3 regions of the Kitasatospora sp. NPDC017646 genome follow, and region 3 is predicted to be linked to each of the others. Evidence: riboswitches for the same ligand, from Rfam matches in the RefSeq annotation. Region 3 holds a riboswitch; each other region holds the start of a gene.

Region 1 (9,963 bases), on a different contig from region 3:
GGGTGGAGTTGGCGACGCCGTTGTAGGCGTGGGCGAAGGTCTGCGGGTCGATGTCCAGCATCCGTACGGCCTGGCGGCCGACCTCGTGCCCGGCGAGGTCGAGGCGGCCGTCGGGGGCTTCCCGCGCGGCCCGGCGGTCGGCGTCGCCGAGGGCGGCACAGACCCAGACGGCGTGGGGGTCGTCGATGGCGGAGAGGCCGGACACCAGCCCTCCGCCACCGCGGCGAAGGGTCAGCGTGCCGTCGTCGGTCGTGCTGAAGGACACCGGTCCCCGGTTGGAAGCCACCAGGACGGGGGCGGTGCCGGTCGCGCTCGAACGTTCGGTCGTGAGATCGCCCATGGTTGGTACGTTGCCGGGGGTCCGGGGCGGCAAACCCGTGGAGTCCGAAGACGGACCCCTTCAGTGGCGGGTGGCGTACTCGGGGACGGTGTGCATCGGGGGGCGCTCCAGGGCCGTGACGGGGTGGGTGTGGGCGGTGAAGGAGCGGGTTTCCGGGTCGCGGGTGAACTGGGTGAGGTGGGGGTGGACCAGGTCGGCGGAGGCCTTGAGGCGGTGGGTGCGGTCGAGGCGTTCGAGGGCGGTGCGGTAGATGGTGGCGGCCATCCGGCCGAGGGCCTGGCCGTCCTGGTGGCGGTGGTGCCGGACGCCGACGTCGACCTGGGCCAGGGCGTCCAGCCCGGCCAGTTCCAGCGCGTCGACCAGCAGGCCGAGTTCGACGCCGTAGCCGGTGGGGAAGGGCAGCCGTTCGAGCAGTGAACGGCGGGCCGCGTACTCGCCGCCGAGGGGCTGGACGAAACCGGCGAGTTCCGGCCAGTGGAGGTTGAGCAGGGGGCGGGCGACGAGTTCGGTGACCCGGCCGCCGCCGGTGGGGACGATCGCGTCGGTGTCCCCCGCGGCGGAGCCGCTGATCGTCACTTCGAGGGGGCGGTCGTACATGGCCTTGACCAGCTGGAGGTTCTCGTCGGTCAGCAGCGGGCCGACGATGCCGGTGACGAAGGCGGGGTCGAACTCGCGCAGGTCGGCGTCGACGAAGCAGACGATGTCGCCGTGGGTGACCAGCAGGGAGCGCCAGAGCACCTCGCCCTTGCCGGGCACGGCCGGCAGCCGGGGCAGGATCGCGTCGCGGTGCTCCACCCGGGCGCCGGCCTCGGCGGCGACGGCGGCGGTGGCGTCGGTGGAGCCCGAGTCGACCACGACGAGTTCGTCGACGAGGGGGATCCGCTCGATCAGTTCGCGGCGGATGGTGCGGACGATGTCGCCGACGGTGGCCTCCTCGTCGAGGGCCGGGAGGACGACGCTGACGGTGCGGCCGGTGCGCTGTTTGGCCTCCAGCAGGGTGTGCACCGGCCGGTCGGCCGCGCTCCACGAGCGGCGGCGGAGCCAGGACGCCGCCTGCGGGAGGAGCGCGGGGGTCGGTTCGGCGGGCACGGTGACTCTCCTCGGCGGGGTCGGTGGAACGGGCCATCTCGCTTGGCGGACGGCCCCTTTCGGGCTGGACGCCTTCGGATACAGTCTTCGTACAGCGGTCGGACCTGCGCACGCCGGGGTCGCCGCTGAACCATAACTTCACATGCTCATCCAGAGGGACTGAGGGAACGGCCCGTTGACGTCCCGGCAACCTTCTCGCTCGGCTGTCGTCGACAGGCCCCGGCGGGACAGGTGCCAATTCCGGCCCGTGGCGCGACCGCGCCACGGGGAAGATGAGGAGAGAGGCCTCGCCATCATGGCTATCGACACTGCCGCACCCTCCCCCGGCCTTCTGCCGGGGGGACCCTCGCCCGTCGACCTCGGCCCCGCCGCCGCGCTGTCCTGTCGGGAGTGCGGCACCCGCTTCCCGCTCGGCCCCAGCTTCGCCTGCCTGGAGTGCTTCGGGCCGCTGGAGATCGCCTACGACTTCGGCAGCGAGCGCGCCGAGGAGCTGCGCAAGCGGATCGAGTCCGGCCCCGCGTCCATCTGGCGCTACGCGCCGCTGCTGCCGGTGCCGGCCGACGTGGCCTCGAAGCCCAATCTGAACCCCGGCTGGACCCCGCTGGTGAAGGCGGACAACCTGGCGCGGGAGCTCGGGTTCACGGCGCAGCTGCACGTCAAGGACGACTCCGGCAACCCGACCCACTCGTTCAAGGACCGGGTGGTGGCCTGCGCGATCGAGGCGGCACGGGCGTTCGGGTACACCACGCTGTCCTGCTCCTCGACCGGCAACCTGGCCGGTGCGGTGGGCGCGGCGGCGGCCCGGGCCGGGTTCCGCTCCTGCGTCTTCATCCCGCACGACCTGGAGCAGGGCAAGGTCGTGATGGCCGGGGTGTACGGCGGCGAGCTGGTGGGCATCGAGGGCAACTACGACGACGTGAACCGCTTCTGCTCGGAGCTCATCGGGGACCCGGCCGGCGAGGGCTGGGGCTTCGTCAACGTCAACCTGCGGCCGTACTACGGCGAGGGCTCCAAGACGCTGGCGTACGAGATCTGCGAGCAGCTGGGCTGGCGGCTGCCGGAGCAGATCGTCATCCCGATCGCCTCGGGCTCGCAGCTGACGAAGATCGACAAGGGGCTGCAGGAGCTGATCAGGCTCGGTCTGGTGGAGGACCGGCCGTACCGGATCTTCGGCGCCCAGGCGGAGGGCTGCTCGCCGGTGTCGGCCGCGTTCAAGGCCGGCCGTGACGTGATCAGGCCGGTGAAGCCGGACACCATCGCCAAGTCGCTGGCGATCGGCAACCCGGCGGACGGCCCGTACGTGCTGGACATCGCCCGTCGGACGGGCGGCGCGGTCGAGGACGTCACGGACGCGGAGGTCGTGGCGGCGATCCGGCTGCTGGCCCGGACCGAGGGCATCTTCGCCGAGACCGCGGGCGGGGTGACCGTCGGCGTGCTGAAGAAGCTGGTCGAGACCGGGCAGCTGGATCCGGCCAAGGAGACCGTCGCGATCAACACCGGAGACGGCCTGAAGACGCTGGACGCCGTCTCCGAGGCCGGGATGACCACCGTCATCCGCCCGACGCTGGACTCCTTCCGCGCCGCCGGCCTCGCGTCCGCCTGAACCACTCCCACCCCGCTAGGAGAGCCATGAGCGCCAACGTCCGCATCCCCACCATCCTGCGCACCTACACCGGCGGCGCCGCCGAGGTGACCGCCGAGGGCGCCACCCTGGCCGAGGTCATCGCCGACCTGGAGAAGAACCACGCCGGCATCTCCGCCCGCGTCCTGGACGACACCGGCAAGCTGCGCCGCTTCGTCAACGTGTACGTGAACGACGACGACGTGCGGTTCGCCGACGGTCTGGCGACCGAGATCGGGGACGGCGCGAGCGTCTCGATCATTCCGGCGGTGGCCGGCGGCTGCTGAGCCGTTCCGGTCCGCTTCCCGGCCCGTTTCGCGGCCGCCCGCACGTACGGAATTCCACTCTCCGTACGTGCGGGCGGCCGTCTGCATTTCGGCGGGAATATTTCCCGGTCGAGTCGGAGTAGAGTGTGGCTCGGCTGGGAACAGGGCTTCCCCTTCCGGCCGCCGGGTGCTGCGCCCGAGATGTCCGGACGCTGGGACCGGCCCGGGAAACATGTCAGGCAGATGTCAGAATTCCTGCGGGCATTTGGGTAATTCGTCCGCTATGTCCGGCGCGGAATGCCGAGTTCCTTCCGATTTGCTCGGGCTTGTCTCTCGGCGTGCTATGGAATTCCCCACGGTTGACCCTGTTGCAGAGGGCGTCGATCCGGATACATTCAGCGGCGGTCGACGTAATCACCCGCTCACGGAAGCCGTCAGGCGTTCCCGTGCGGACGGTTGCGGCGCGTACGGCTGCGCCCAGGGGGGGTTCCCCGGGCCGGCCTCCAAACCAGACCCGGGCCCGCGACCTGCGGGACCGTGAAGGGCCAGCACAGCACTAGGGGAGTTCGGAATGGCTCAGGGCACCGTCAAGTGGTTCAACGCGGAGAAGGGCTACGGCTTCATCGCGGTCGACGGTGGTGCGGACGTCTTCGTCCACTACAGCGCGATCCAGATGGACGGCTACCGCACCCTCGAGGAGGGCCAGCGGGTCGAGTTCGAGATCTCCCAGGGACAGAAGGGCCCGCAGGCGGACATGGTCCGCGCGGCGGTCTGACCCCTTCCGAACAGGAGCTCGGCGCGGCCCACGGCTGGTGACCACTCGCTTCTCGACGGGCCCGTACGACACGCGTCGTACGGGCCCGTTCGCGTTCCCGTGCGGGTGCGGGCGGGGGTCGGTGCGGGCCCGGACGGCGGCTCGCGGGTTGGCGATTGGGCTTGCACTCGACCACCCGGAGTGCTAATCATTGGCGTTAGCACTCACAGTGTGAGAGTGACAGCGGACCGGGTCGGTGAGGCCCCCGGGAGCGGTAGGGGAATGGACCTCCGCGCACCAGGGCCGTCCGTCGCGGGCACCCCTTGGTCCGAGCAGTCGACCGTGTCCCGGAGGACCACTTCTGATGGCCAAGATCATCGCCTTTGATGAGGAAGCTCGCCGCGGCCTTGAGCGTGGCATGAACCAGCTCGCCGACGCAGTGAAGGTCACGCTCGGCCCCAAGGGTCGCAACGTCGTGCTGGAGAAGAAGTGGGGCGCCCCCACGATCACCAACGACGGTGTCTCCATCGCCAAGGAGATCGAGCTCGAGGACCCGTACGAGAAGATCGGCGCGGAGCTCGTCAAGGAGGTCGCCAAGAAGACGGACGACGTCGCGGGTGACGGCACCACCACCGCCACCGTGCTCGCCCAGGCCCTGGTTCGCGAGGGTCTGCGCAACGTCGCCGCCGGCGCCAACCCGATGGCCCTGAAGCGCGGCATCGAGAAGGCCGTCGCCGCCGTCTCGGACCAGCTGCTGGCCCAGGCCAAGGACGTGGAGACCAAGGAGCAGATCGCCTCCACCGCCTCCATCTCCGCCGCTGACACCCAGATCGGCGAGCTGATCGCCGAGGCCATGGACAAGGTCGGCAAGGAAGGCGTCATCACCGTCGAGGAGAGCAACACCTTCGGCCTGGAGCTCGAGCTCACCGAGGGCATGCGCTTCGACAAGGGCTACATCTCCGCCTACTTCGCCACCGACCTGGAGCGCATGGAGGCGACCTTCGAGGACCCGTACATCCTCATCGCCAACTCCAAGATCGGCTCGGTCAAGGACCTGCTCCCGCTGCTGGAGAAGGTCATGCAGAGCGGCAAGCCGCTCGTCATCATCGCCGAGGACGTCGAGGGCGAGGCCCTGTCGACCCTGGTCGTGAACAAGATCCGCGGCACCTTCAAGTCCGTCGCCGTCAAGGCCCCGGGCTTCGGCGACCGCCGCAAGGCCATGCTCGGCGACATCGCCATCCTCACCGGTGGCACCGTGATCTCCGAGGAGGTCGGCCTCAAGCTGGAGAACGCCGGCATCGACCTGCTGGGCACCGCCCGCAAGGTGGTCATCACCAAGGACGAGACCACCATCGTCGACGGTGGCGGCGACAGCGAGCAGGTCGCCGGTCGCGTGAACCAGATCCGCGCCGAGATCGAGAACAGCGACTCGGACTACGACCGCGAGAAGCTCCAGGAGCGCCTCGCCAAGCTGGCCGGCGGCGTGGCCGTCATCAAGGCCGGCGCGGCCACCGAGGTGGAGCTCAAGGAGCGCAAGCACCGCATCGAGGACGCCGTCCGCAACGCCAAGGCCGCCGTCGAGGAGGGCATCGTCGCCGGTGGTGGCGTCGCCCTGCTGCAGGCCGGTGTCGCGTTCGACAAGCTGGAGCTGGACGGCGACGAGGCCACCGGTGCCAACATCGTCAAGGTCGCGCTGGAGGCCCCGATCAAGCAGATCGCGACCAACGCCGGCCTGGAGGGTGGCGTCGTGGTGGAGAAGGTGCGCAACCTCCCCGCCGGTCACGGCCTGAACGCCGCCACCAACGAGTACGTCGACCTGGTCGCCGAGGGCATCATCGACCCGGCCAAGGTCACCCGTTCCGCGCTGCAGAACGCCGCCTCCATCGCGGCGCTGTTCCTCACCACCGAGGCCGTCATCGCCGACAAGCCGGAGAAGGCCGCCGCGGCCGCCGGCGGCGGCATGCCGGGCGGTGACATGGACTTCTGATCCTGATCGCTGCGATCGGGTCGGTTGACTCCTCGTCCGCGTGGGCGGTCCCCTTCGGGGGGCCGCCCACGCGGCGTTTCCGGGCTGCCGGTGTTTCGCGAGAGGATGGGCGGATGGCTTCCGACGACATCGAGACCGCCCTGCACAGCGCGCGGGCACTGATCCTGGCCGACCTCACCGCGCGGGACGTGGCGGACGCCGCCGTCGTCTCGCTGGTGGAGCAGGCCGTCACCCACCGCCGCTGGTGGCTGGAGCAGTGGCCGGACGGCACCGAGTACGTGCTCGGCCTGGTCGCCCAGGACGTCCAGGACGCGCTGCTGGAGGCGTACGGACGGTGGCCGCTGTGCACCGCCTGCGCGGCCGACGGGGACCCGCACGCGCTGGGCGTGGAGCCCGAGTTGGGGCCCCAGCCGCACTGGGTGTGCGGCAAGCGGGGCGTGGTGGTGGCACCCGTGGGCGAGCTCCGCTAGAGATTCTCGAGTTCGGCGGCCAGGTTGGTGCGGGCGGCCGCCGTGAAGCGCTCGTGGGCGGCGGGGGTGCGGTAGAGGGCCGGGAGCGCCAGCAGTTGGCGCAGGACGGTCGCCCGGCCCGCGCGGAAGTCCGGCTCCGGGACGAAGGCGTACTCCTCCCGGACCGCCGCCGCGTAGGCCGCGTACGCCTCGGGGGTGCCGCCGAGGACGGCGAGGTCCGCGTCGCAGAGCACCTCGCCGTCGAGGTCGCCGGGGGCCGGGTCGTGGGTGACGGTGAGCAGGACGAGCCGTTCGACCTCGGCGACCCGCTCGGCGGGCAGTCCGGCGGCGGTCAGCGCGCGGACGGCCAGGGCCGCGCTGCGCTCCTCGTTCTCGGTGCGGTCGGGCCGGTAGACGGCGTCGTGGAACCAGGCGGCGAGCCGGACGGCGTCCGGGTCTGCGGCGTGTCCGGCGAGGTCGTCGACGTGGCGCAGGACCGCGCGCAGGTGTTCGACGGTGTGGTAGCGCCGCTGGGGCTCCGACCAGCGGCGCAGCAGCTCGCGTCCGTACGGTTCGGGGTCGTCGGCGGCGCCGCAGCGGTGCAGCAGTGCGGTCCAGGCGGTGAGCAACTCGTCCTCGGTGGGCATGGGGCACATTGTGGCGGGCCGGCCGGACGTGGTCCGAGACTGGACCCATAGGTAGTTTGGCGATATATGTAGTCGTATGACAGAACGCTCCATGCAGGAGCCCACGCTGCTGCTGCTCACCGCCCTGGCCGACGCGCCGAGACACGGCTACGCGCTCATCCAGGAGATCGCCGCGATCTCGGACGGTCGGGTCAGGATGCGCACCGGCACCCTCTACGGCGCGCTCGACCGGCTGCTGGGCCAGGGTCTGATCGAGGTCGCCGCCGAGGAGGTGGTGGACGGCCGGGCCCGGCGCACCTACGCGCTGACCGACGCCGGGCGGGACGCGCTGTCCGCCGAGGCCGAGCGGCTGCGGGCGGTCGCCACCGAGGCCGAGCGCCGGCTGGCGAAGATCCGGTCGATGCTGCCGGGGAGGAGCGGGTCGCAGGGGCGGCCCGCGGCGGACGGAGGACTCTCATGACCACGCCGGTGATCGGTGCCCCGCCCTCGGCGGTTCTGCGGGCCGCGCTCCAGCTCTACCCGGCGCGGTACCGCCGGGAGCGAGGGGAGGAACTGGCCGAGGTGTTCGCCGACACCACCGCGGCGGGCGGCCGGCTGGCGGTCGCCCGGGAGGTGCTCGGCCTGGCGGTGTACGGGCTGCGGGTGCGGCTCGGGCTGACCGGCGCCTCGGCGGCCGGCCGGCTGCTCGCGCTGCTGGCGCCGATGGTCGCCGGTGCGGCGGTCGGGGCCACGATGGTGCCCTGGCTGACCACCCTGGAGCGGACCACCAGGTGGCTCGCCTGGGACGACTCGCTCCAGAACCACGTCCGGGCGTTCGCCCCGCCGGTGGCCGCGCTGCTGCTCGGGGTGGCGGCGCTGCTGGGGCGGTGGACGGCGGTGCGGGCCACCGCGCTGGTCCTGGGCGCCGCCGGGCTGTACGAGCTGGGCGGGGCCGTCTGGCAGCCGTACGCGTTCGACGTCTGGTGGGCCGGCTACATCGGGATGGCCACGCTGCCGTTCGTGGTGTCCGCGCTGCTGCTGGTCGCGGCGCCGACCGACCTGCTGCCCCGGCCGAACCGGCGGACGGCTGCCGTGGTGCTGACCTCGGTGGCCGCGGGCGGACTGCTGGAGGCGGCCCAGAACTGGGACGACACGAGCTTCCCGCTGGACCTGCCGTGGTTCGTGGTGATGCTGATCGTGCCGCTGCTGCTGACCGTCGCCGGGCTGCGCGGGCGGACGGGGCCGATGGCGGTGGGGCTGGCGGTGCTGGTGCTGACCGGGCCGGGCTGCCTGTTCAACATCTGGCGGGAGGCCCGCGGGATCTCGCACCTGCTGCCGGTGGCGGTGCCGGCGGTGGCCCTGCTGGTGCTGGTGGCGGTGGCGGAGCGCCGGTTCGGCCGCCGGGAAGCCCTCGGCGTGGTGCCGGGACGGGCGTGACGTGGACCCCGGCCGGGGTGACCGGAACGGGGGGTGCGGTCTCGCCGGGGGCGGTCGGATGTGGCAGGGTGTCTCATATGTCTAGACCAATTTTGGAAGTCATCGCGCTGACGCCCCAGGACGCCCGGGCTGCCGAGTCGGGCGGCGCCGACCGGCTCGAACTGGTCACCGACATGGCCGCCGACGGGCTCGCCCCGTCCGTCGAGGACTTCGCCCGCATCCGCGCTGCCGTCGGCATCCCGCTGCGCGTCATGCTCCGGATCCGGGACGGCTTCACCCCCGGCGACGTGGACGAGCTGCGCGCCCGGGCCGCCGCGCTGCGGGCCGAGGGGGCCGAGGAGTTCGTGCTCGGCTTCCTCGACGCCGGGGGCGCCGTCGACCTGGCCGCCACCACGGCCGTGGCCGAGGCGATCGCCGGCTGCCCCTGGACCTTCCACCGGGCGGTCGACCACAGCGCCGACCGGGCCGCCCTGCGCGCCGCCGTCGGCGCGCTGCCCGGGCTGGACACCTTCCTCACCTCCGGCGCGGCCGCCGGGGTGGACGCCGGGCGCGAGGTGCTGGCCGCCGAGCTGGCCCGTACGGGCGAGCCCGGGTACACCCAGCGGATCCTGATCGGCGGCGGCCTGCGGGCCGAGCACCTCGAGGAGCTGCGGGCGGAGGGCTTCGACGCCTTCCACGTCGGCGGCGCGGTGCGGGTCGACGGCTGGCGGACGCCGGTCGACGCGGCCAGGGTCGCCGAGTGGCGGGCGCTGATCGACGCCTGAGACCAGGGGAAAGGGGCCGGCTCCCGGAGTGGGGCCGGCCCCTCTCCGGCTACCGGAGCTGCTCGGGCAGCGGCTCGCCGTGCAGCACCGTCAGGCCGGAGACCGCGCGGGTGAGCGCCACGTACAGCCGGCGCAGGCCGGTCCGCTCGTCCGGCTCGCCGGCGATCACCGCGGCCGGCTCGTCCAGCACCACGTAGTCGTACTCCAGACCCTTGGCCAGCGAGGCCGGGACGAGGGTCAGCCGGGCCTCGGCGCTGGTCTCGGTGCCGGGGGAGAGGTGCGGCAGGCCGGCCGCGGTGAGCAGCTCGGCGAGCTGCGGGATCCGGGCGTCGGCGGCGATCAGGCCGGTCGAGCCCTCGTGCCCGAGCGCCTCCCGGCAGGCCTCCAGGACGTCGTCCTCCCACGCGGTGACCGGACGGACCACCAGCGAGCCCGGGGCGTCGCGGACGGAGGTCGCCGGGGCCAGGCCCGGCGCGATCGCGGGCAGCAGCCGGGAGGCGTACGCGATGACCTCCTCGGGCACCCGGAAGCCCTTGGTCAGCTCCTCCACGTGCGCGTCCGGCTTGCCCAGGTGGTGCAGGGCGTCGGGCCAACTCGCCGTCGCCCAGGGGGTGGTGCCCTGGGCGAGGT
Region 2 (9,963 bases), on a different contig from region 3:
CGCCGCCCCCACCCCGGGCAAGCGCCCGGCGGTCTCCGCCCTCACCGGGCTCTTCCTGCACGCCGGCTGGCTGCACCTGCTGGGCAACCTGCTCTTCCTCCACGTCTTCGGCCCCACCGTCGAACGGCGGGTCGGCCGGGTTAGGTACCTCCTCTTCTACCTGGCCGCCGGCAGCCTCGCCTCGTACGGCTTCGCGCTCGCCGAGGCGCACTCGCCCGACTCCACCCGCGTCCTGATCGGCGCCTCGGGCGCGATCTCCGCCGTGCTCGGCGCCTACCTGCGCTTCCACCCGAGGGCCCGGGTGACCGCCCTGGTCCCGCTGCTCCTCTTCCTCCCGCTGCGCTTCCCCGCCTGGCTGGTGCTCGGCCTCTGGTTCGCGCTGCAGTGGTGGTCGGTGCACTCGGCCGGTCCCGGGGTGGCCTACCTGGTGCACGTGATCGGCTTCTCGGCCGGCTTCCTGTACGCCTGCACCGTGGTCGGACACCCCTCGAGACGCCCCGGCTGAGGCCCGATACGCTGGCCGCACCCCACGAAGGAGCCCGAAACAGTGATCACCGCCATCGTCCTGATCAAGACCAGTGTCGACCGCATCCCGGAGATCGCCGAGGCCATCGCCGCCATCGAGGGCGTCAGCGAGGTGTACTCGGTGACCGGCGGCTACGACCTGGTGGCGATGGTGCGGGTGCGCCGCCACGACGACCTGGCCGAGGTCATCCCGGGTCGGCTGAACAAGGTCCCGGGCGTGGCCCACACCGAGACCCAGATCGCCTTCCGTACCTACTCCCAGCACGACCTGGAAGCGGCCTTCGCCCTCGGCCTGGACGAGTAGCCGTCTGGCCCACGGGCCGTGCCTCAGCGCCGACTGTCGGCGACGCAACGGCCGCCCTCGTTGCGGTAGTTCCACGCCGCGCCGTCGGTGACCAGCTCGCGGACGGCGGTCAGGAAGCGCTCGATGTGCTCGTCCGGCGTCCCGGCCCCGAAGCTCACCCGGATCGCGTTCAGGCTGCGCTCCCCCGGGAGCGAGGGCTCCGGCGCCCCGCACTCGGACGGCGCCACCTCCTCGTCGCCGAGCAGCGTCCGCACCAGGGGGTGGGCGCAGAACAGCCCGTCGCGCACCCCGATGCCGTACTCGGCGGACAGCGCGGCCGAGAAGTGCGAGCTGTTCCAGCCGCGGACGACGAAGGACAGCACGCCCACCCGGGCGCTGCTCCGAATGTCGCCGGCCTCGCCGAACAGGTTCAGCACCCTGACCTCCGGGATCTGCGCCAGCCCCGCCGTCAGCCGCTCGACCAGCTGCCGCTCCCGGGCCTCCAGCGCGTCGAAGCCGGCCTCGGTCAGCGCCCGGCAGGCCGAGGCGATCGCGTAGGCGCCGATGACGTTCGGCGAGCCGGCCTCGTGCCGGGCCGGCCCGGTGTTCCACTGCACCGCCACCGAGCCGTCCGGTTCCCGGGCCACCGTCCGGGTCGCCCCGCCACCGGCCAGGTACGGCTCCGCCGCGTCCAGCCAGTCCGCCCGCCCGGCCAGCACCCCGGCGCCGAACGGCGCGTAGAGCTTGTGGCCGGAGAAGGCGATCCAGTCGACGTCCAGTTCGCGCACCGAGACCCGGTGGTGCGGGGCCAGCTGGGCGGCGTCCAGCACCACCCGGGCGCCGTGCCGGTGCGCGGTCGCGGTCAGCTCGGCGACCGGCCACAGCTCGCCGGTCACGTTGGAGGCGCCGGTGACGCACAGCAGCTTCGGCCCCTCGGACGCCGCGGCGAGCGCCGCCTCCAGCGCGGCCACCGCCTCGGCCCGCGAGCGCGGCGCCCGCAGGTAGCTGACCTCCAGTCCGGCGTGCGCCCAGGGCAGCAGCGAGGCGTGGTGCTCGGTCTCGAAGGCGAACACCCGGGTGCCGGCCGGGACGGCGGCGGCCAGCAGGTTGAGCGAGTCGGTGGTGGCGCGGGTGAAGACCACCTGGTCGCCGCCGCGCAGGTCGAGGAAGTCGGCGACGGTCCGGCGGCTCTGCTCGAACAGGTCGGTGGACAGCTGCGACAGGTACCCCGCGCCGCGGTGCACGCTGCCGTAGTACGGCGCGTAGGCGGCGACGTCGTCCCACACCCGCTGGAGCGCCGGCGCGCTGGCCGCGTAGTCGAGTGCCGCGTAACCGACCTTCTCGCCGCTGGCGAGCGGCACCTGGACGTCCTGGCCGAGAACGGCGAGCGGGGCGTGGAGGTCAACGGAGACGGACATGGGGACACACTCCTTCTGGGGGCAAGGGACCCCGGGAGTGCTCGTCGTCCGGTGTCCGCGCTTGTCGCGCGGACGGCTTGCCCGGCGACCCGGTCCTCACCCAGGGCACCCCGCCACGGACGGAGGGTTGCCGGACAGCCAGCTGGGGCTTGACGCTGTCACTCATGACCTGGCGAAGACTCTAGGTCGGGTGCGTCGGACGGTCAAACAGGCATCCACCATCCGGACGGCGTTCCCGCCCGCTCGCCTCCAAGGCGCTCGGGCCCGTGCCGACGACGCGACACGGGCCCTCAACCACCGCCTCAGATCCGGCTGGTGGCCTCCGACCACCGCCGCAGCAGCTCCTGCGCAGCGCCCGAGTCGATCGCCTCGGCCGCCCGCGCCATGCCCGCCGCGAGCTGCTCCGTCAGCGGCGCGTCGCCGAGGTCCATCGCGACCAGCGCCGCCGCCGTGTTCAGCAGCACGGCGTCCCGCACCGGCCCGCGCTCCCCGGCCAGCATCCGGCGCGCGACCTCGGCGTTGTACGCGGCGTCGGCTCCGCGCAGCGCCTCGATGCCAACCAGCTCGATGCCGACGTCCCGCGGGTCGAAGGTCGTCTCGGTGACCACCCCGTCGCGCACCAGCCACACCCGCGAGGTGGTGGTGATGGTCAGTTCGTCCAGCCCGTCGTCACCGCGGAACACCAGCGCCGTCGCCCCGCGCCGGGCCAGCACACCGGCGATCAGCCCGGAGAGCCGGGTGTCGAAGCAGCCGATCGCGTGCGAGGTGACCTTCGCCGGGTTGGTCAGCGGGCCGAGGATGTTGAAGGCGGTCGGCACCCCCAGGTCCCGCCGCGCGGTGGCGGCGTGCCGCATCGAGGGGTGGAACTTCGCCGCGAAGCAGAAGGTGAGCCCGACCTCCTCGGCCACCTCGGCCACCCGCCGGGCCGACAGGTCCAGCGCCACCCCCAGCTTCTCCAGCACGTCCGAGGAGCCGCTGGAGGAGGAGGCGGCCCGGTTGCCGTGCTTGACCACCTTGGCCCCGGCGGCCGCCGCGACGATCGCCGACATGGTGGAGATGTTGACGGTCTTCGCCCGGTCGCCGCCGGTGCCGACGATGTCGACCGCCGGGCCGGGGATGTCCAGCGGCTCGGCGTGCTCGTACATCGCGTCGACCAGGCCGGCGATCTCGTCCACCGTCTCGCCCTTGGCCCGCAGCGCCACCATGAACCCGGCCACCTGGACGGGGGACGCCTCGCCGCTCATGATCCGGTCCATCGCCCACGCGGTGGACGAGCGGTCGAGGTCCTCCCCCTTCAACAACGCCGCCAGGAGGTCCGGCCAGGTGCGGACCACCTGCGCGGGGTCGGTACCACCGTTCGCAGGGTTCACGTTCACCATGGCTGACTCCAGCTGTTGTCGGTTCCCCCGGTGCCGAGGGACGTCCGTACGGATGGAGCCAGCCTATCGAGCGGCGGGGTACGTGGACCCCTGTCATCTCCAGTACTGAGACGGCACCGCTCAGCGCGCGACCGGGGCCCGCTTCGCCAGCCGTGCCCGCAGCAGGGTGGCGACCGCCCCGGCCAGCGCCACCGGGTCCACCGGGTGGGAGATCGCGGCATCGGCCCGGCTCCAGGCGGCGAGCCAGGAGTCCTGCGGCCGGCCGATCAGCACCAGCACCGGCGGGCAGCCGTAGATCTCGTCCTTGAGCTGGCGCCCGAGGCCCAGCCCGCCGGCCGGAACCGCCTCGCCGTCCAGCACGCAGAGGTCGATGCCCCCCTTCTCCAATGCCCTGATCACCGCGGGGGTGGTCGCGCACTCGAGGTAGGACAGCTCCGGAAGATCCTCGGCGGGCCGACGGCCGAGCGCCGTCAGCACCTGCTCGCGGGTGTTGCGGTCGTCGCTGTAGACGAGGACGGTGAGCGTCTCGTCGGTCGTGTACGCCATGAACCCTGCTCCCTCAAGTGTGATCCGGACCACGTTCACCTGATCCGGATGCTACTCCCGTTTCCCCCGTCGCCGGTCCCCCTCGCGCACGTTCCCCCCCGAGCCGCCCCGCCCGTGGCTCACCCACCCGGAGGACGGCCCGTCACCCGGACCCTCCCGGTCCACCCGGACGGCGGACGCGGCTCCCCCCTCCCCTACACCCCGGCACTGCGCCGTCCGTGCAACGGCGCGCCGGGCAACGGGGTAGCGGGCCCTCCGAGGAACCGTCAGAAAAGGGACACGCCGCTGCTCAGCCCCCGTACGGGCACCCCGCCGCCCGCCAAGCGGGCATACCGCACGCACCGGACACTCCGAGGGACACCCCCCGACGTGAAGACGGAATAAGGGACCGACATAATGTCCGTCGTGGCGACAGCAACAGCAACAGAAACCGGGCACGCGCACGGATCGGTCAATCGACCGAACATGGTCAGCGTCGGAACGATCGTCTGGCTCAGTTCCGAGCTGATGTTCTTCGCGGCCCTCTTCGCGATGTACTTCACGCTCCGCTCCGTCAAGGGAGCCGAGTTCTGGGCCGAGAAGGCGCACGCCCTCAACGTGACGTTCTCCTCGGTCAACACCACCATCCTGGTGCTCTCCTCGCTCACCTGCCAGCTCGGCGTGTTCGCCGCCGAGCGCGGTGACGTGAAGAAGCTCCGCGGGTGGTTCATGCTCACGTTCTTCATGGGCGCGATCTTCATCGGCGGCCAGGTCTACGAGTACACCGAGCTGGTCAAGAACGACGGCCTCTCGCTGTCCTCCGACCCGTACGGCACGGTGTTCTACCTGACCACCGGCTTCCACGGTCTGCACGTGACGGGTGGTCTGATCGCCTTCCTGCTGGTCCTGGGACGGACGTACGCAGCCAAGCGCTTCACGCACGAGCAGGCCACCGCCGCGATCGTCGTGTCCTACTACTGGCACTTCGTCGACGTCGTGTGGATCGGCCTGTTCGCGACCATCTACCTGATCAAGTAACCAGCTGATCAGGTCGCTGGCCACCGGCTGCGGCCCCCGCCCTCACCGGCGACGGGCCGCTTCTGCCGGTGCCGACGCTCCCACCGACCGACCGCGCGCGCAGCCTTGGACAGGCAGCCTCGTGCCGGCCAGACCGGCCGCGGGTGCACCCACCAGTCGACCAGATCCTGACACCGGGGTTATTCCGTGAAAAAGCTCTCCGCACGACGGCGCCACCCATTGGCGGCGCTGGTCGTCCTACTTCTCGCCCTGGCGGCAACCGGGGGGCTGTACGCCGCGTTCGCGCCCGCCGACAAGGCGCAGGCCGACGTCGCCGCGCAGTCGCTCGCGATCGATGAGGGCAAGAGGCTCTTCGCCGTCGGCTGCTCCTCCTGCCACGGCATCAACGGCCAGGGCAGCAGCGAGGGTCCGAGCCTGGTCGGCGTCGGCTCGGCTGCCGTCGACTTCCAGGTCGGCACCGGCCGCATGCCGGCCCAGCAGCCCGGCGCCCAGGTGCCGCGCAAGCCGAAGATCTACACCCAGGGCGAGATCGACCAGCTCGCCGCGTACATCGGTTCGCTCGGCCCCGGCCCGATCGCTCCGAAGCCGGAGCAGTACAACTCGACCAACCCCGATGACATCTCCAAGGGTGGCGAGCTGTTCCGCACCAACTGCGCCCAGTGCCACAACTTCGCGGGCCAGGGCGGTGCCCTGACCAAGGGCAAGTACGCCCCGTCGCTGGAGGGCGTGGACGCCAAGCACATCTACGAGGCCATGCAGACCGGCCCGCAGAACATGCCGTCGTTCCCGGACAGCACCATGCCCGAGGAGCAGAAGAAGCAGATCGTGGCCTTCGTCCGCCACACCACCAACGATGAGCCCAACCCCGGCGGTCTCACCCTGGGCAGCCTCGGTCCGGTGACCGAGGGCCTGTTCGGCTGGATCTTCGGCCTCGGCACGCTCATCGCGGTCGCGATCTGGGTCGCCGCCCACACCACCAAGGCCAAGAAGTCATGAGCCACGACATGTCAGAAGAGAAGCTCCCGGAGCCGCACGGCTCCGCCGGCGAGGTGGCCGACCACGGCAACCCGTTCGCCGACCCGGGCCTGCCGGCCCACGAGCCCCGTCGCACCGACATCGACGAGCGGGCCGCCAAGCGGGCCGAGCGCCAGGTCTCGCTGATGTTCGTGGTCTCGATGCTCGCCACCGTCGGCTTCATCGCCTCGTACGTGGCCATCGACCCGGACAAGATCGTCTACATCTTCCCGCTGGGTCACGTCAGCGCGCTGAACTTCGCGCTCGGCCTGACCCTGGGCGTCGCACTGTTCCTGATCGGCGCGGGCGCGGTCCACTGGGCCCGCACCCTGATGTCGGACGTCGAGATGCCGTCCGAGCGTCACCCGATCGAGGCTTCCGACGAGGTCCGCGCTGACGTCATCGAGCAGTTCAAGACCGGTGCCGCCGAGTCCGGCTTCGGTCGCCGCAAGATGATCCGCAACACCCTCATCGGGTCGATGGCGCTGGTCCCGCTCTCCGGCGTGGTCCTGCTCCGCGACCTGGGCCCGCTGCCGGAGAAGAAGCTCCAGGAGACGGGCTGGAAGGAGGCGACCCCGGCCAAGCCGCTGGCGCTCATCAACATGAACACCATGCAGCCGATGAAGCCCGAGGACATCGGCGTCGGCTCGCTGACCTTCGCCATGCCGGAGGGTCTGTCCACCCACAGCGAGGACTTCCAGCAGCAGATCGCCAAGGACGCCCTGATGCTGGTGCGCATCGCACCGGAGGACATCAAGGACGACAAGTCCAAGGAGCTGGGATTCGAGGGCATCCTCGCCTACTCCAAGATCTGCACCCACGTCGGCTGCCCGATCAGCCTGTACGAGCAGCAGACCCACCACGCGCTCTGCCCCTGCCACCAGTCGACCTTCGACCTGTCGGACGGCGCGCGCGTCATCTTCGGCCCGGCCGGCCACCCGCTGCCGCAGCTGAAGATCACCACTGACGACAAGGGCAACCTGGTCGCCACCGGCGACTTCGAGAAGCCTGTCGGCCCGAGCTTCTGGGAGCGTGCTCGATGAGTAGCGCGAGCAGCACCACGACCGGTGCCGCCAAGCCCTCCAGCACGCGTGCCAACCCCGCCAACAAGTGGGAGGCCGCGGCTGACTGGACGGACGGCCGGCTGGGGATCTACTCCCTCGCCAAGGCCAACCTGCGGAAGATCTTCCCGGACCACTGGTCCTTCATGCTGGGCGAGATCTGCCTCTACACCTTCGTCATCATCATCCTGACCGGTGTCTACCTGACGCTGTTCTTCAAGCCGTCGATGGCCGAGGTCGTCTACAACGGCTCGTACGTGCCGCTCAAGGGCATCGGGATGTCCGAGGCGTACGCCTCGACGGTGGACATCAGCTTCGAGATCCGCGGCGGTCTGCTGATCCGCCAGATCCACCACTGGGCCGCCCTGGTCTTCGTGGCCGCGATGCTCGTGCACATGATGCGCGTGTTCTTCACCGGCGCGTTCCGCAAGCCGCGTGAGATCAACTGGGTCTTCGGCTTCCTGCTGCTGGTCCTGGGCATGTTCGACGGCTTCTTCGGCTACTCGCTGCCGGACGACCTGCTGTCGGGTACCGGTATCCGCTTCATGGAAGGCGCGATCCTCGCCGTCCCGCTGGTCGGCACCTACATCCAGATGTTCCTGTTCGGGGGCGAGTTCCCCGGCCACGACATCGTGCCGCGGTTCTTCACCATCCACGTCCTGCTGATCCCGGGCATCATGCTCGGCCTGCTGGTGGCGCACCTGATCCTGGTCTTCTACCACAAGCACACCCAGTGGGCGGGCCCGGGCAAGACCGAGAAGAACGTCGTCGGCATGCCGCTGATGCCGGTCTACATGGCCAAGGCCGGTGGCTTCTTCTTCCTCGTCTTCGGCATCATCGCCGCAGTCTCGGCGATCGCCACGATCAACCCGATCTGGGCGTACGGCCCGTACCGTCCGGACCAGGTGTCGACCGACGCCCAGCCCGACTGGTACATGGGCTTCTCCGAGGGCCTGATCCGCGTCATGCCGGGCTGGGAGATCAGCCTGTGGGGCCACACCCTGAACCTGGGTGTCTTCATCCCGCTGATGATCTTCCCGCTGGTGCTGGTCGCGATCGCGGTCTACCCGTTCATCGAGGGCTGGATCACCGGCGACAAGCGCGAGCACCACATCCTGGACCGCCCGCGCAACGCCCCGGTCCGCACCGCCCTGGGTGCCGCCTGGATCAGCCTGTACCTGGTCCTGCTGGTGGGTGGTGGCAACGACCTGTTCGCCACGCACTTCCACCTGTCGCTCAACGCGATCACCTACTTCGTGCGCACCGGCTTCTTCGTGGTGCCGGTCATCACCTTCATCGTCACCAAGCGCTGGTGCCTCGGCCTCCAGCGCCGCGACAAGGAGAAGGTGCTGCACGGCCGCGAGACCGGCGTCATCAAGCGCCTGCCGCACGGCGAGTACGTCGAGGTGCACGCCCAGCTGCCGCAGAAGGACCTGCACACGCTCACGGCGCACGAGCAGAACCAGCCGATCGAGCTGCCGGCCCAGACGGACGAGAACGGCGTTGCCCGCAAGGCCGGCGCCCTCACCCGCACCCGGGCCAAGCTCTCCCGCGGCTTCTACGGCGAGGGCAGCCAGATCCCCAAGCCCACCGCCGAGGAGCACCACGAGATCACCAGCGGCCACGGCCACCACTGATCCCGTACGCACCCCCGCGTCACCCCGAGGGCCGCTGACCAGAGTTCGTCTGGTCAGCGGCCCTCGGGCTTTCTCGTCCCCGCACCGCTTCCAGGAGCCACCCGTGCAGCTGTCCGTCGACCCCGCCGCCGCCACTCCCCCGTACGAGCAGATCCGCGCCCAGATCGCCGAGCAGGCCCGCTCCGGAGCCCTGGCAACCGGGCTGCGGCTGCCCACCGTGCGGGCGCTGGCCGAGGAGCTGGGGCTGGCCGCCGGGACGGTCGCCCGGGCCTACAAGGAGCTGGAGGCGGACGGCGTGGTGGAGACCCACGGCCGGCGCGGCACCCTGATCGCCGCCACCGGTGACGCCGCCCACCGGCTGGCGGCCGAGGCCGCCACCGAGTACGCCGAGCGCGCGAGCCGACTGGGCCTGTCCCACCCGGACGCCCTGGCCGCCGTCGTCACCGCCCTGGGCGTGACCTACCCCGAGGCCTGACCCCCCGAGCCGTAGCGCGCGCCCGCCCGTCTCGGGCGCCCGGAGCCGGTATCAGACCTCCGGGCGCATCATCCCGGCGGCGGGGGCCTGGGCGGCCGGGACGGTGGTGCTGACGGGCTTGCCGAGGGCGCTGTGCTTCACCCAGTCGGCCCAGGAGACGTTCCAGTCCCCGAAGCCGTTGCCGAAGGACTCCATGGTGGCGCCACGGCTGTTCACCACCGTCACCAGGTCCCCCACCCGGGTGTTCTCGTAGAACCACTTGGCGTTGTCGGTGCTCATGCCGGTGCAGCCGTGGCTGACGTTGTCCACGCCCTGCCAGTCGACCGACCAGGGTGCCGCGTGGACGTACTCGCCGCTCCAGGTCACCCGGGTGGCCCACTCGACGTTCAGGTCGTAGGCCTCCGAGCTGCCGGCGGCTATGCCGATCGTCTCGCCGCTCATCCGCACCGAGCGCTCCTGGCCGAGCACCACCTTGATGCCGTTGCGGGTGTCGAAGCCGGGCTTGCCGGTGGTGACCGGGATGGTCCTGACCGCCTCGCCGTCACGCTTGAGGGTGAGTTCGTGGGCGGCCGCGTCGATCACGGACTCGACCCGGGCGCCGATCCGCA
Region 3 (9,963 bases):
CGCAAACTGCGCCAACTCCAGGACCCCGCAGCTCTGTACGGCTGGGTCCGTGCGATCGCGGTGCGGGAGGCCGTGCGGTGCGCCACCCGGGCGGCGCGCTCGCGACCGGCCGAACTCGGCGAGGTCCCCGCGCCCGGTGACCCCCAACTCGCCGCGGACATCCGCGACGTGCTCTCCCGGCTCTCCCCCGAGCACCGCGCCGTGCTGCTGCTGCGCGACCTGGAAGGGCTGGACGAGCGACAGACCGCGGCGCTGCTCGCGGTCGCGCCCGGGACGGTCAAGTCCCGGCTCTCCCGGGCCCGACTCAGCTTCCGAAAGGCGTGGCAGCAGTGACCGACACCCCGATGCCGCAGTGGCCCGTCGCCGACTTCGACCCGGTCCGGCGGTTGCACGTGATCGCCGCCACCGCGCCCGGGGCAGCCCGGATCGGCGAGGCCGTCCTCGACGCGCCGTTCGAACGGGTCTGGGCGCTCGCCCAGGACCTGGGGCGCACGATGCCGCTCTGGATCCCCGACGTCCGCAGGGTGCAGCTCGTCCACTCCGCACCTTCCGGTTCGCTCCGGACGGCTTCGCTCCGGACGGCTTCGCTCCAGGCCCGGATCCACGGCCGCACCCGGCTCCGGGCCACGTTCGGGATCGACCTCGCACCCGGCTGGTGCCTGATGCAGAGCCGCCTCGTACTCGGCGGGATGGCGGCCCGCCCGGAGACCGACCGCACCACCCGCTTCGCCTTCCTCGGCGGCCTTCGGTTCCCCGGAGCACGCCTCCTCGCCCCCGCACTGCGCCCGTTCACCGGGGACCCGCTGGCGCGGTTCGTCGCCCTGCTCGACGACGAGGGGTAGCGGCACCTGACGGGAGGCGACGGGCCGGTCAGGGCCGGTGCAGTGCTTCGGTGAGCCGGGCCGCCGCCTCGACGACGGCATGGGAGAGCTGGGCGCCAGGGTGGCGGGTGAGCCGTTCGATCGGGCCCGAGACGGACACGGCCGCCACGACCCGGTTGGACGGGCCGCGGACGGGTGCGGAGACGGAGGCCACCCCGGGCTCGCGTTCGCCGATGGACTGGGCCCAGCCGCGGCGCCGTACGCCGCTGAGGGCGGTGGCGGTGAACCGGGCGCCCTGGAGGCCGCGGTGGAGGCGCTCGGGCTCCTCCCAAGCCAGTAGCACCTGCGCCGCGGACCCGACCTTCATCGGCAGGGCGAGTCCCACCGGGACGGTGTCGCGCAGGCCGAAGAGGCGCTCGGCCGCCGCCACGCAGATCCGCACCTCGCCCTGCCGACGGTAGAGCTGGGCGGTCTCGCCGGTGAGGTCGCGCAGCTGGGTGAGGACCGGGCCCGCAGCTGCCAGCAGGTGGTCCTCACCGGCGGCGGCGGAGAGCTCGCTGAGTCGCGGGCCGAGGACGAACCGGCCCTGCAGGTCCCTGCCGAGCAGGCGGTGGTGTTCCAGGGCGACGGCGATCCGGTGGGCGGTCGGCCGGGCCAGGCCGGTGGCGTCGACGAGTCCGGCAAGAGTGGCCGGACCGGCCTCCAGGGTGCCGAGGATCGAGGTGATCTTGTCGAGCACGCCGACGCCGCTCGTGTTCTCCATGGACGGGTACTCCAGTCTCGAATCCCGTGAGCGCCGGGTGGGTTGGGCTCACGGACGCTCCGGTGGGTTGGGAGCGGGGTGGTCAGCGAGGACAGGCCTGCGAATGCAGCCGATTGCCTGCGCCGGGCACGAGACGGGTACGCGAAAGGGCCGGGGCGGGAAGCGCCCGGGCGAAGGACAGCACAGAGAGCACCGTGTCTCCTCATCTTCCCCGCGCCACGTTGGCGACAGGCCGGAGTTGGCACTGATCCCGGACGGCACGGCGCGTACTTCGGACGCCGGGTCGAACGGGGAGTTGCCGGGGCTTCGTAGGGCCGGTCCCTCCACCCCTCTGGATGATTCGCGACGAACCATACAAGACTTCCCGGGCGTCCCGCCAAACTTTTCCCTCACCCGCACCCCCGGAACCCCACCGGGCGGAGCTGCGGACCGGATGTCGGTTGCCGGGTCGAGGACTTGCGCTTCGAGGAGTTCCTCCACCGGTCCGGGGATGCCCAGCGTGTAGGGGCCGGTCGGTGCGGGTGCCCGCGGAGGGTGGGTGCCACCGCAGGACGGAGAACACGGTGCGCGGGGCCTGGCGGCCTTCGCCGCTGAGGCGTTCGACGAAGCCGCCCGAACGGGCGCTGATGACCCGTCAGACGGCGCCGCAACCGGTCGGCTGTGAGATCCCGGCCACCACGGGCGCGTACGGCTTCGGTGTCCTGGGCGCCACGCTGGACGTCTACCGGGGCATCCGGCCCGATCTGCACTGCTCCGTACGCCGGTGCGCGGGGAGCCTGCCGCTGCCGGGAGCGGGAACGGTCCGGCGGATCACTCCGACGGAGGAGCCGGTGCGTGTCCCCTGGGTGGTCGAGGCCGTTCTCAAGATCGGTGTCGGCGACTCGGTCGCCGCCCGGCCGGCCTCGGACCACACCTCGGGGTACGTCCGGGTGGTGGGCGCCTCGATCGAGGAGGTGGAACGGCGGATGCGCGAAGCTCAACGCGTTCACCGTCGAGCTCGGCGCGCCGACCGCCGGGCAACCGACCGGTTCTCCGCCCGGCACCACCCCCGCTTACCCCTTCCAACGACAGGAGTCCACGGCGTGCGACGCCTCCACCCCCTGTTCGCCGTCCTCGCCGTGCTGCTGACGGTGGCCGCCGCCCCGCCCGACCGCGCCGCCCCGCCCGATCGCGCCGCTGCCGCCGACCCGACGCGCACCCCCGGCACCCCCTCGTACAGCGTCGACCTGCGCAGCGACGCCACCGGTGCGCACTGGCGCGGCCACGAGCGGATCGCCTTCAGCAACGCCTCTCCCGAGCCCCTCAACGAGGTGTACCTGCGGCTCTGGGACAACTTCCGCGGCGGCTGCGCGACCCCGTCCGTCCGGGTGACCGACCTGCACGTCGGCCAGGGCGCCCAGGACAGGGGCCTCCAGGACGGAGGCGTCCAGGACAGGGGCGCCCAGGGCACCCCGGGCGCCACCCCGGACCGCTACGAGGTCGCCTGCACCGCCCTGCGCGTCCCGCTCCCCCGCCCGCTACCCCAGGCCGCCTCCGGCACCGTCGAGTTCGACCTCACCGTCGACGTCCCGGACGGCATCGACCGCTTCGGCCGCGACGGCGCCTTCAGCTTCGTCGGCAACGCCCTGCCCGTCCTCGCCGTCCGCGACGGGACGGGCTGGCACCTGGACCCGTACTCCGAGCTCGGCGAGTCCTTCTTCGGCCTCAGCTCCGACTTCGCCGTCACCCTGGACCACCCCACCGACCTGCTGGTCCCCGCCACCGGCACCGCCGTCGACACTCCCGGCGAGCCGGGCCGTACGGTCACCCGGATCGGCGCCCGCAACGTCCGTGAATTCGCCTGGGCCGCCGGGCCGTTCAGCCGCATCGCGGGCCGCTCCGCGGGCGGCGTACGGATCTCCGTCTACTCGGTCACCGACATCACCCCGAAGGACGCCCAGGCGATGCTGGACCTGTCCCTGCGGACCATCGACGACCACGCCGCCCACTACGGCCCCTACCCGTACGGGGACCTCGCCACGGTGCTCGACAACCGCTTCGACTTCGCCGGCATGGAGTACCCCGCCTTCGTCCTGGACCGGGTCCGGCCCTCCGCCGTGATCCACGAGCTGGCGCACCAGTGGTGGTACGGCATCGTCGGCGACGACCAGTACCGCGCGCCCTGGCTGGACGAGTCCTTCGCCGAGTACTCCATGGCCGTCGCCATGGGCGACACCGGCGAGGGCTGCACCGCCAGGACACCCTGGCAGTCCGCGGACGAACGCCTCACCGGCCCGATGAGCTACTGGGACACCCACCCGGACCGCTACGTGCCGGTCATCTACGACCGCGGCTCCTGCGCCCTGCACGAACTGCGCCGACTGATCGGCCCGGACACGATGACCACCCTGCTGCACGACTACGCCCGCGCGCACTGGTACGGAGTCTCCACCACCGCCGACTTCAAGGCCGCCGCCCAGGCCGCGACCTCGGTCGACCTGACGCCCTTCTGGCGGGAGCACCGCATCGACTGAGCCGCGCAGCGGTCCGATATTCGGTGGCCCGTCCCTTCCGTCCGCTCCTACAGTGTCCGCCGGATCAAGGACGTCAGGGAGCCGGACATGCGTGTGCACTACCCCCGGACGCCGCATCTCCCCTGGTCACCAGGGGCTGCGGCGGACGACGTACGGACCGGGGACCTCTCCGGCCTGGCCGGGGCGGAGGTCGTCGTCACGGAGAAGCTGGACGGTGAGAACACCACGCTCTACGCCGACGGCCTGCACGCCCGCTCGCTGGACTCCGCCCACCACCCCTCCCGGGCGTGGGTGAAGGGCCTGCAGAGCCGGGTCGGCCCCCGGATCCCGGCCGGCTGGCGGGTCTGCGGCGAGAACCTGTTCGCCCGGCACTCCATCCCGTACGCCGACCTGGACAGCTGGTTCCACGGCTTCTCGGTCTGGACCGACCGGGACCGCTGCCTGGACTGGGACGACACCGTCCGCTTCCTGCGCCGCCTCGGCATCCCGACGCCCCGGGTGCTCTGGCGCGGCCGGTACGACGAACGGGCGCTGCGCGCCCTGCGGTTGGACCTGGACCGGCAGGAGGGCTACGTCGTCCGGACGGTCCGGGGCTTTCCCCGGGCCGAGTTCGGCGACCGGGTCGCCAAGTGGGTCCGTCCGCAGCACGTGCGCACCGACACCCACTGGATGCACGCCGCCGTGGTCGAGAACGGCCGTGGCCCGAACGCCGCCCTCTGGGACGTCCGTTCCGGCGCGCTGCCGGAACTCCCGTTGCTGGCCGAGGCCTTGGGACTGCCCGAACTCGACTGCCCACCTGAGGAGTTGGCGGACGTGTCCGCCCGGCTGGACGAGCTCGGCCGCACCGGCGACGCCCGGCTGGCCGGCGTGCTCGCCACCGCGCTGCGCATCACCCGCGGGCCGTCGGCCGCCTCCCCGCTCGCACCCCGGCCCGAACCCCGGTGCTCCCCCCAGCTCGCCCCCAGGCTGGCCGACCGTCTCGGCCTGCCGCTGGCCCGCCGGGTCGCCGACCTGGTCGGCCTCCACACCGGCCTCCAGCAGCCGTACCCGGACGAGGAGCGTCGCGCCGGCCTGGTCCGGCTCGCCGCCGCCGCCGACCTCGGCGTGCTGCACGCGGTGGCCGCGGCCACCGCCCCCGGTCCCGCCGAGCGCGAGCAGGTCGCCTGGTCCGCCCTGTACGCCGAGGACGCCGGGCTGCTCGACGCCGACCCGCTGGCCTGGCTGCGCAGCGGCCTGCGCGAGGAGCTGGCCGGCCTCGACCCCGATGCCGCCGACCGCTGCTGGGCCCAGGCACGCGAGGCCTACGCGCTCGGCCGGATCACCACCGTCGAGGAGGCGGTCGCCGCCACCTGGCGCTGGCGGGACGGCCGCTTCCCCCGCCTGGTCCACCTGAGCGGCCCGTCCGGCAGCGGCAAGAGCACCTTCGCCGCCGCACTGCCCGGCGTCTCCGCCCGGGTCAGTCTGGACGACCTCCGCGCCGCCCTCGGCTCGCGCGCCGAGCAGCGCAACAACCCCGAGGTGCTGCGCACCGGCCTGGCACGACTGGACGCGGCCCTCGCCGACCCGGCCGCCACCGCCGTCTGGGACGCCACCTCGCTCAACCGCGAGCAGCGCTCCCACGTCCAGGCCGTCGCCCGGCGCCGCGACGCCCTGGTCACCCAGGTGGTGCTGCTGGTCGGCGAGCAGGAGCTGCTTCGCCGCAACGCCGTCCGCCCGCACCCGGTGCCGTCCGAGGTGCTCACCGCCCAACTGCACCGCTTCAGCCCGCCCCACCCCGGCCAGGCGCACCGCACCTGGTACGTCGGGCCGGGTGGCACGGTGGAGGACACGGCGGGCACGCTCGACTCCGAGGAGGACTGATGCGCCCCATCGAACAGGTCTGCCAGCGCATCCGTTGGGACGCCCGTTTCGACCCGGCCCGGTTCACCCTGGGCGTGCGCCAGCGCGACGACCGCACCAAGCGCGTCCCGCTGGAGGCCTTCGCCGCCTCCGGCGAGGTCCCCTGGCACCGGGTCCGCTGGGTCGAGGCCGACGGCGTCGTGGTGTGGGACCGCACCACCGGCGTGGACGTCCTGGACACCACCGAAGCCGGGCGCCGCACCGAACCGCGCCACCTGCCCTCACCCTTCTTCACCGCCACCACCCCGTACGCCTGGCGGCCGGACGGCGGCTGGCAGCCCCACGAGGCCCGCACCGACGTGCCCGGCCCGGACGACACACTGCGCGTGGTCACCTGGAACACCCTGTGGGACCGCTACGACGCCGACCGGATCGCCACCGCCCGCCGCCGGCCGCTGCTGCTCGCCGAACTGGAGGCCGCCGACGCCGACGTCATCGCCCTCCAGGAGGTCGAACCGGCCCTGGCCGCCCAGTTGCTGGAGACCCCGTGGGTCCGCGACGGCTACGTCCTCGGCGGCGACCCGTCCGGCGGCGACGTGGCCGAGTACGGGCTCCTGCTGCTCAGCCGGCTCCCGGTACTGGAGGCCGGACGGCACGTGCTCGGCCCGCACAAGGCCGTCACCGCCGTCACCGTCCGGGCCGCGGACGGGCCGCTGACCGTCGCCGCCGTCCACCTGAGCAGCGACCACTCGACGGACGGCCCCGCCCGCCGTCAGGCCGAACTCACCCGGCTGGCCGAGGCACTGGCCGCCGTCGAGGGCGATCTGCTGCTGCTCGGGGACTTCAACGACGCCCGCTCCGGCCCGGCAGGCCCCGCCGCCGCCCTCGGCCTGCGGGACGCCTGGACCGAGGTGCACGGCCCGGCCGACGACACCCCCACCTTCGACCCGACCGTCAACCCGCTCGCCGCCGTCTCCTCGCTCACCGGCCGGCCCGGCCGGATCGACCGCGTGTTGCACCGCTCCGACCGGGCCCGCGCCACCGCGGCCGCCCTCCTCGGCGACCGGCCGGGTCCCGACGGGCTCCACCCCTCCGACCACTACGGCGTGGCCGTCGACCTCACCCCCGGCAGCGCCTCCGCCCCGGGGACGCTGGACGCCGCGCCCACCGCCCGCACCGCCGTCGCCTGGCTGCCGCCCGAGGAACTGTGGCCGCCGATCCAGCAGTTGCGCGCGGCCCACGACCCCCAGCTGCGGCGCTGGCCCCCGCACGTCAACCTGCTGTTCGGCTTCGTCCCGGAGTCCGCGTTCGACCGTGCCCTGCCGCTGCTCGGCGCTGCCGCCGCCGAGGTCGCCCCGTTCACCGCCCGGCTGGACGGCGTGCACACCTTCGGCCACCGCGAGGACGCCACCGTCTGGCTGGACCCGGCCGCCGCCACGCCCGGACCCTGGGCCGCGCTGCGGCACGCCCTCGCACGCCGCTTCCCCCGCTGCCGGGACCACGCCGGGGGCTTCACCCCGCACCTGAGCCTCGGGCGCAGCGCCGACCCGCAGCGGGTGGCCGCGGACTGCACGGCACGGCTGAACGCCATGGACGCCCGGGTGGGCGAGCTGGTGGTGCTCTCCCGCCGGGGCGACGAGCCGATGCGCCCGCGCGCGGTGGTCGCGCTCGGGACGGGCGAGGTGCGGGTGCTGCCGGAGGAACCGGTGGTGTCGCCGGACACCGAATCGCCCGAACGCACCGCCGTCGCCGCCGAGTTGGCCCGGCGGATCGCCTCGGTGCTGCCCGAGGGCGTGGTCCACACCGTCGGCTCACGGCATCTGGGATGCCAGTTGGACGGCGGCGACCTGGACCTGGTGGCCGCGCTCCCCGGCTCGGCCGATCTTCGCGGGGTGCTGGCCCGGGTGACTGCCGCCGTGCCTCGGGCCCGGCAGGTCCGGGAGGTGCGCGGCGCCCGGGTGCCGGGGCTGAGGCTGGAGGCGGACGGACTGACCGTCGATCTTGCCGTGGTGTTCACCGGATCGCTCGACCCGGCCCAAGCGGTGTCCCGGCGCGCCGAGTTGGGCGAGGCGGCTGCCGTCGCGCTGAGCGCCGTGACGGACGCCGAGGCGATCCTCTCGGCGCTCGGGGAGCGACACGCCCGCTTCGTCCGGCTGGCCCGGCAGGTCAAGGCCTGGGCGCGGGCACGCGGCCTGGACGGTGCGCCGTTCGGCCAACTGCCCTCACTCGCCTGGTCGGTGCTCGCCGCCCGTACCGTCCTCTCGGCATCCGGTGAAACCGGCGGCGACCTGTTCCAGCGCTTCACCGAAACCTGGGCCTCCTGGGACTGGCGTCAGCCGGTCTCCCTCGCCCACGAACTCACTGACGAGTCGACGGACGAGTCCACCGACCGGAGCGCCGCCCCGCTGACCGTCCTCACCCCCTCCGCCCCCGTCCGCAGCTGCACCGCCCAGGTCGGACCGGACACCCGCGACCTGCTCACCGAAGAGCTCTACCGCGCCTGGGAACTCACCACCACGAGCCCCGACCCCTGGCCCGCCCTGCTCGCCCCGCCCGCACTGCACCGCCGGCACGCCGCCTGGGCCGTGATCAGCGCCGACCAGGAGGCCGCCGGCCCCGTCCGCGGCCGGCTCCGCACCCTGCTCACCGCCTTGGAGGACGCCGGCGCCACCCACCTCCACGCCTGGCCCCAGCCCTACCGCACGGGCGACGGCCGCACGCACTTCCCGATCGGCCTCGGCCCCACCCCACTGCCCCGCGCCCAGCTCACCCCCATCGCCACCGCCTGGTCCCGAGGCCTGCCCGGCGTCCGCGTCGACTACGCCGAGTGCGGCGCCGTCCCGACCCTCGGGCGGGCCCGGACCGCCACGGTCGTGGCCGGACGCGCCCGTCGGCCAGGAAACAGCGGTCTCGGCAGTTGTGACGGGTTGCAAGCGCCACCGCCCGACGCTTGAGCCGAGGCCGACGAAGTACCGTGCGCCGCATGATCTTTCCGATTCGCCGGTTACTGGCTGGGCGCACCGTCGCCGCTCTGGCGACCGCGCTCATCCCGACCACGCTCACCCTGGCGGTCGTCCGCACCGGCTCGGCCGTGGACCTCGGCCTCGTACTGTCCTGCGAGCTGGTCCCCATGCTCGTCCTGCTCCCCGTCGCAGGAGTGGTCGCCGACCGCTTCCCACCGCAACGGGTCGTGCTCACGGCGGACCTGGTACGCGCCGCCGCGCAACTCGCGATCGGCACGGAACTGCTCGGCGGCCGGGTGCGGATCCCCGATCTGGCCGTTCTGTCGGCGTTCACGGGCGCGGCCGTGGCTTTCGGGACACCAGCGGTCCGCACGCTGGTCGCCGCTGTGGTGGCCGGGCCCGAGCGTCTCCGGACCAACGCACGGCTCGGGGCCGCACAAGGGCTCGCTCAGATCGCGGCTCCCGCAGCCGCCGGCGGTCTGATGCTGCTGGTGGGGGCCGGGTGGTCCTCGCTGCTCACCGGCACGCTGTTCATCGCGTCCGCGACCACTCTGGGCGGCCTGCGGCCGGACCGCCTCCAGCGCGCCGAGCGGAGCGCCTTCCTGGGCGAACTGCGCGAGGGGTGGGCCGAGACCCGCCGCCATCCCTGGTTCCTGGCCAACGTCCTCGGACACGGCGTGTGGCACCTGACTGCGGGGCTCCTCCTCACCCTGGCCCCGATGATCACCGTCCGTCACCTGGGCGGAGACACCGCCTGGGTCGTCATCGCGGAGGTCGGCACGGTGGGGATGGTCGCCGGTGTCTACGCCGCCCCCCGGCTGCCGATACGTCAACCCCTGGTCGGTGTCGCCGTGGGCGCCGCGGTCTTCGCGCTCCCGCTGACGGCGTTCGCCCTGCTGCTGCCGATCCCGATCGTCACGACCGCCTACTTCGCGGGGATGTTCGGAGTCGGCGTTCTCAATCCGCTGTGGGAAACCACCATGCAGCGCCGCATACCGCCGGAAGCCCTCGGCCGGGTGGGATCGTTCGACACGCTGATCTCCTTCGCCGCCCGACCACTCGGT

What was found. A riboswitch is a leader RNA that binds a small molecule or an ion and turns the genes downstream of it on or off. The one in region 3 is predicted to bind S-adenosylmethionine.
Region 1: linked by a shared signal. The riboswitch ahead of thrC (threonine synthase) and the one ahead of ACH4J0_RS02660 (IclR family transcriptional regulator) in region 3 are both predicted to bind S-adenosylmethionine.
Region 2: linked by a shared signal. The riboswitch ahead of ACH4J0_RS05040 (aminotransferase class V-fold PLP-dependent enzyme) and the one ahead of ACH4J0_RS02660 (IclR family transcriptional regulator) in region 3 are both predicted to bind S-adenosylmethionine.

Annotation. Positions count from the first base shown of each region.
Region 1 covers NZ_JBIRJC010000039.1:2,203-12,165, forward strand. The annotation lists gene ACH4J0_RS34965 (trehalose-6-phosphate synthase) at 1-340, opposite strand, end outside; gene ACH4J0_RS34970 (glucosyl-3-phosphoglycerate synthase) at 401-1,429, opposite strand; SAM riboswitch class I at 1,573-1,708, shown strand; gene thrC (threonine synthase) at 1,725-3,032, shown strand; gene ACH4J0_RS34980 (MoaD/ThiS family protein) at 3,059-3,337, shown strand; gene ACH4J0_RS34985 (cold-shock protein) at 3,888-4,091, shown strand; gene groL (chaperonin GroEL) at 4,435-6,057, shown strand; gene ACH4J0_RS34995 (hypothetical protein) at 6,171-6,527, shown strand; gene ACH4J0_RS35000 (hypothetical protein) at 6,524-7,153, opposite strand; gene ACH4J0_RS35005 (PadR family transcriptional regulator) at 7,230-7,613, shown strand; gene ACH4J0_RS35010 (hypothetical protein) at 7,610-8,569, shown strand; gene ACH4J0_RS35015 (copper homeostasis protein CutC) at 8,647-9,333, shown strand; gene ACH4J0_RS35020 (HelD family protein) at 9,383-9,963, opposite strand, start outside.
Region 2 covers NZ_JBIRJC010000002.1:425,530-435,492, reverse strand. The annotation lists gene ACH4J0_RS05050 (rhomboid family intramembrane serine protease) at 1-505, shown strand, start outside; gene ACH4J0_RS05045 (Lrp/AsnC ligand binding domain-containing protein) at 548-829, shown strand; gene ACH4J0_RS05040 (aminotransferase class V-fold PLP-dependent enzyme) at 853-2,226, opposite strand; SAM riboswitch class IV at 2,279-2,396, opposite strand; gene trpD (anthranilate phosphoribosyltransferase) at 2,529-3,605, opposite strand; gene ACH4J0_RS05030 (hypothetical protein) at 3,726-4,151, opposite strand; gene ACH4J0_RS05025 (heme-copper oxidase subunit III) at 4,548-5,168, shown strand; gene ACH4J0_RS05020 (c-type cytochrome) at 5,355-6,164, shown strand; gene ACH4J0_RS05015 (Rieske 2Fe-2S domain-containing protein) at 6,173-7,225, shown strand; gene ACH4J0_RS05010 (cytochrome bc complex cytochrome b subunit) at 7,222-8,880, shown strand; gene ACH4J0_RS05005 (GntR family transcriptional regulator) at 8,984-9,355, shown strand; gene ACH4J0_RS05000 (Ig-like domain-containing protein) at 9,407-9,963, opposite strand, start outside.
Region 3 covers NZ_JBIRJC010000001.1:544,263-554,225, forward strand. The annotation lists gene ACH4J0_RS02650 (RNA polymerase sigma factor) at 1-333, shown strand, start outside; gene ACH4J0_RS02655 (hypothetical protein) at 330-842, shown strand; gene ACH4J0_RS02660 (IclR family transcriptional regulator) at 871-1,584, opposite strand; SAM riboswitch class I at 1,784-1,926, opposite strand; gene ACH4J0_RS02665 (M1 family aminopeptidase) at 2,211-4,097, shown strand; gene ACH4J0_RS02670 (RNA ligase family protein) at 4,185-5,957, shown strand; gene ACH4J0_RS02675 (poly(A) polymerase) at 5,957-8,890, shown strand; gene ACH4J0_RS02680 (MFS transporter) at 8,920-9,963, shown strand, end outside.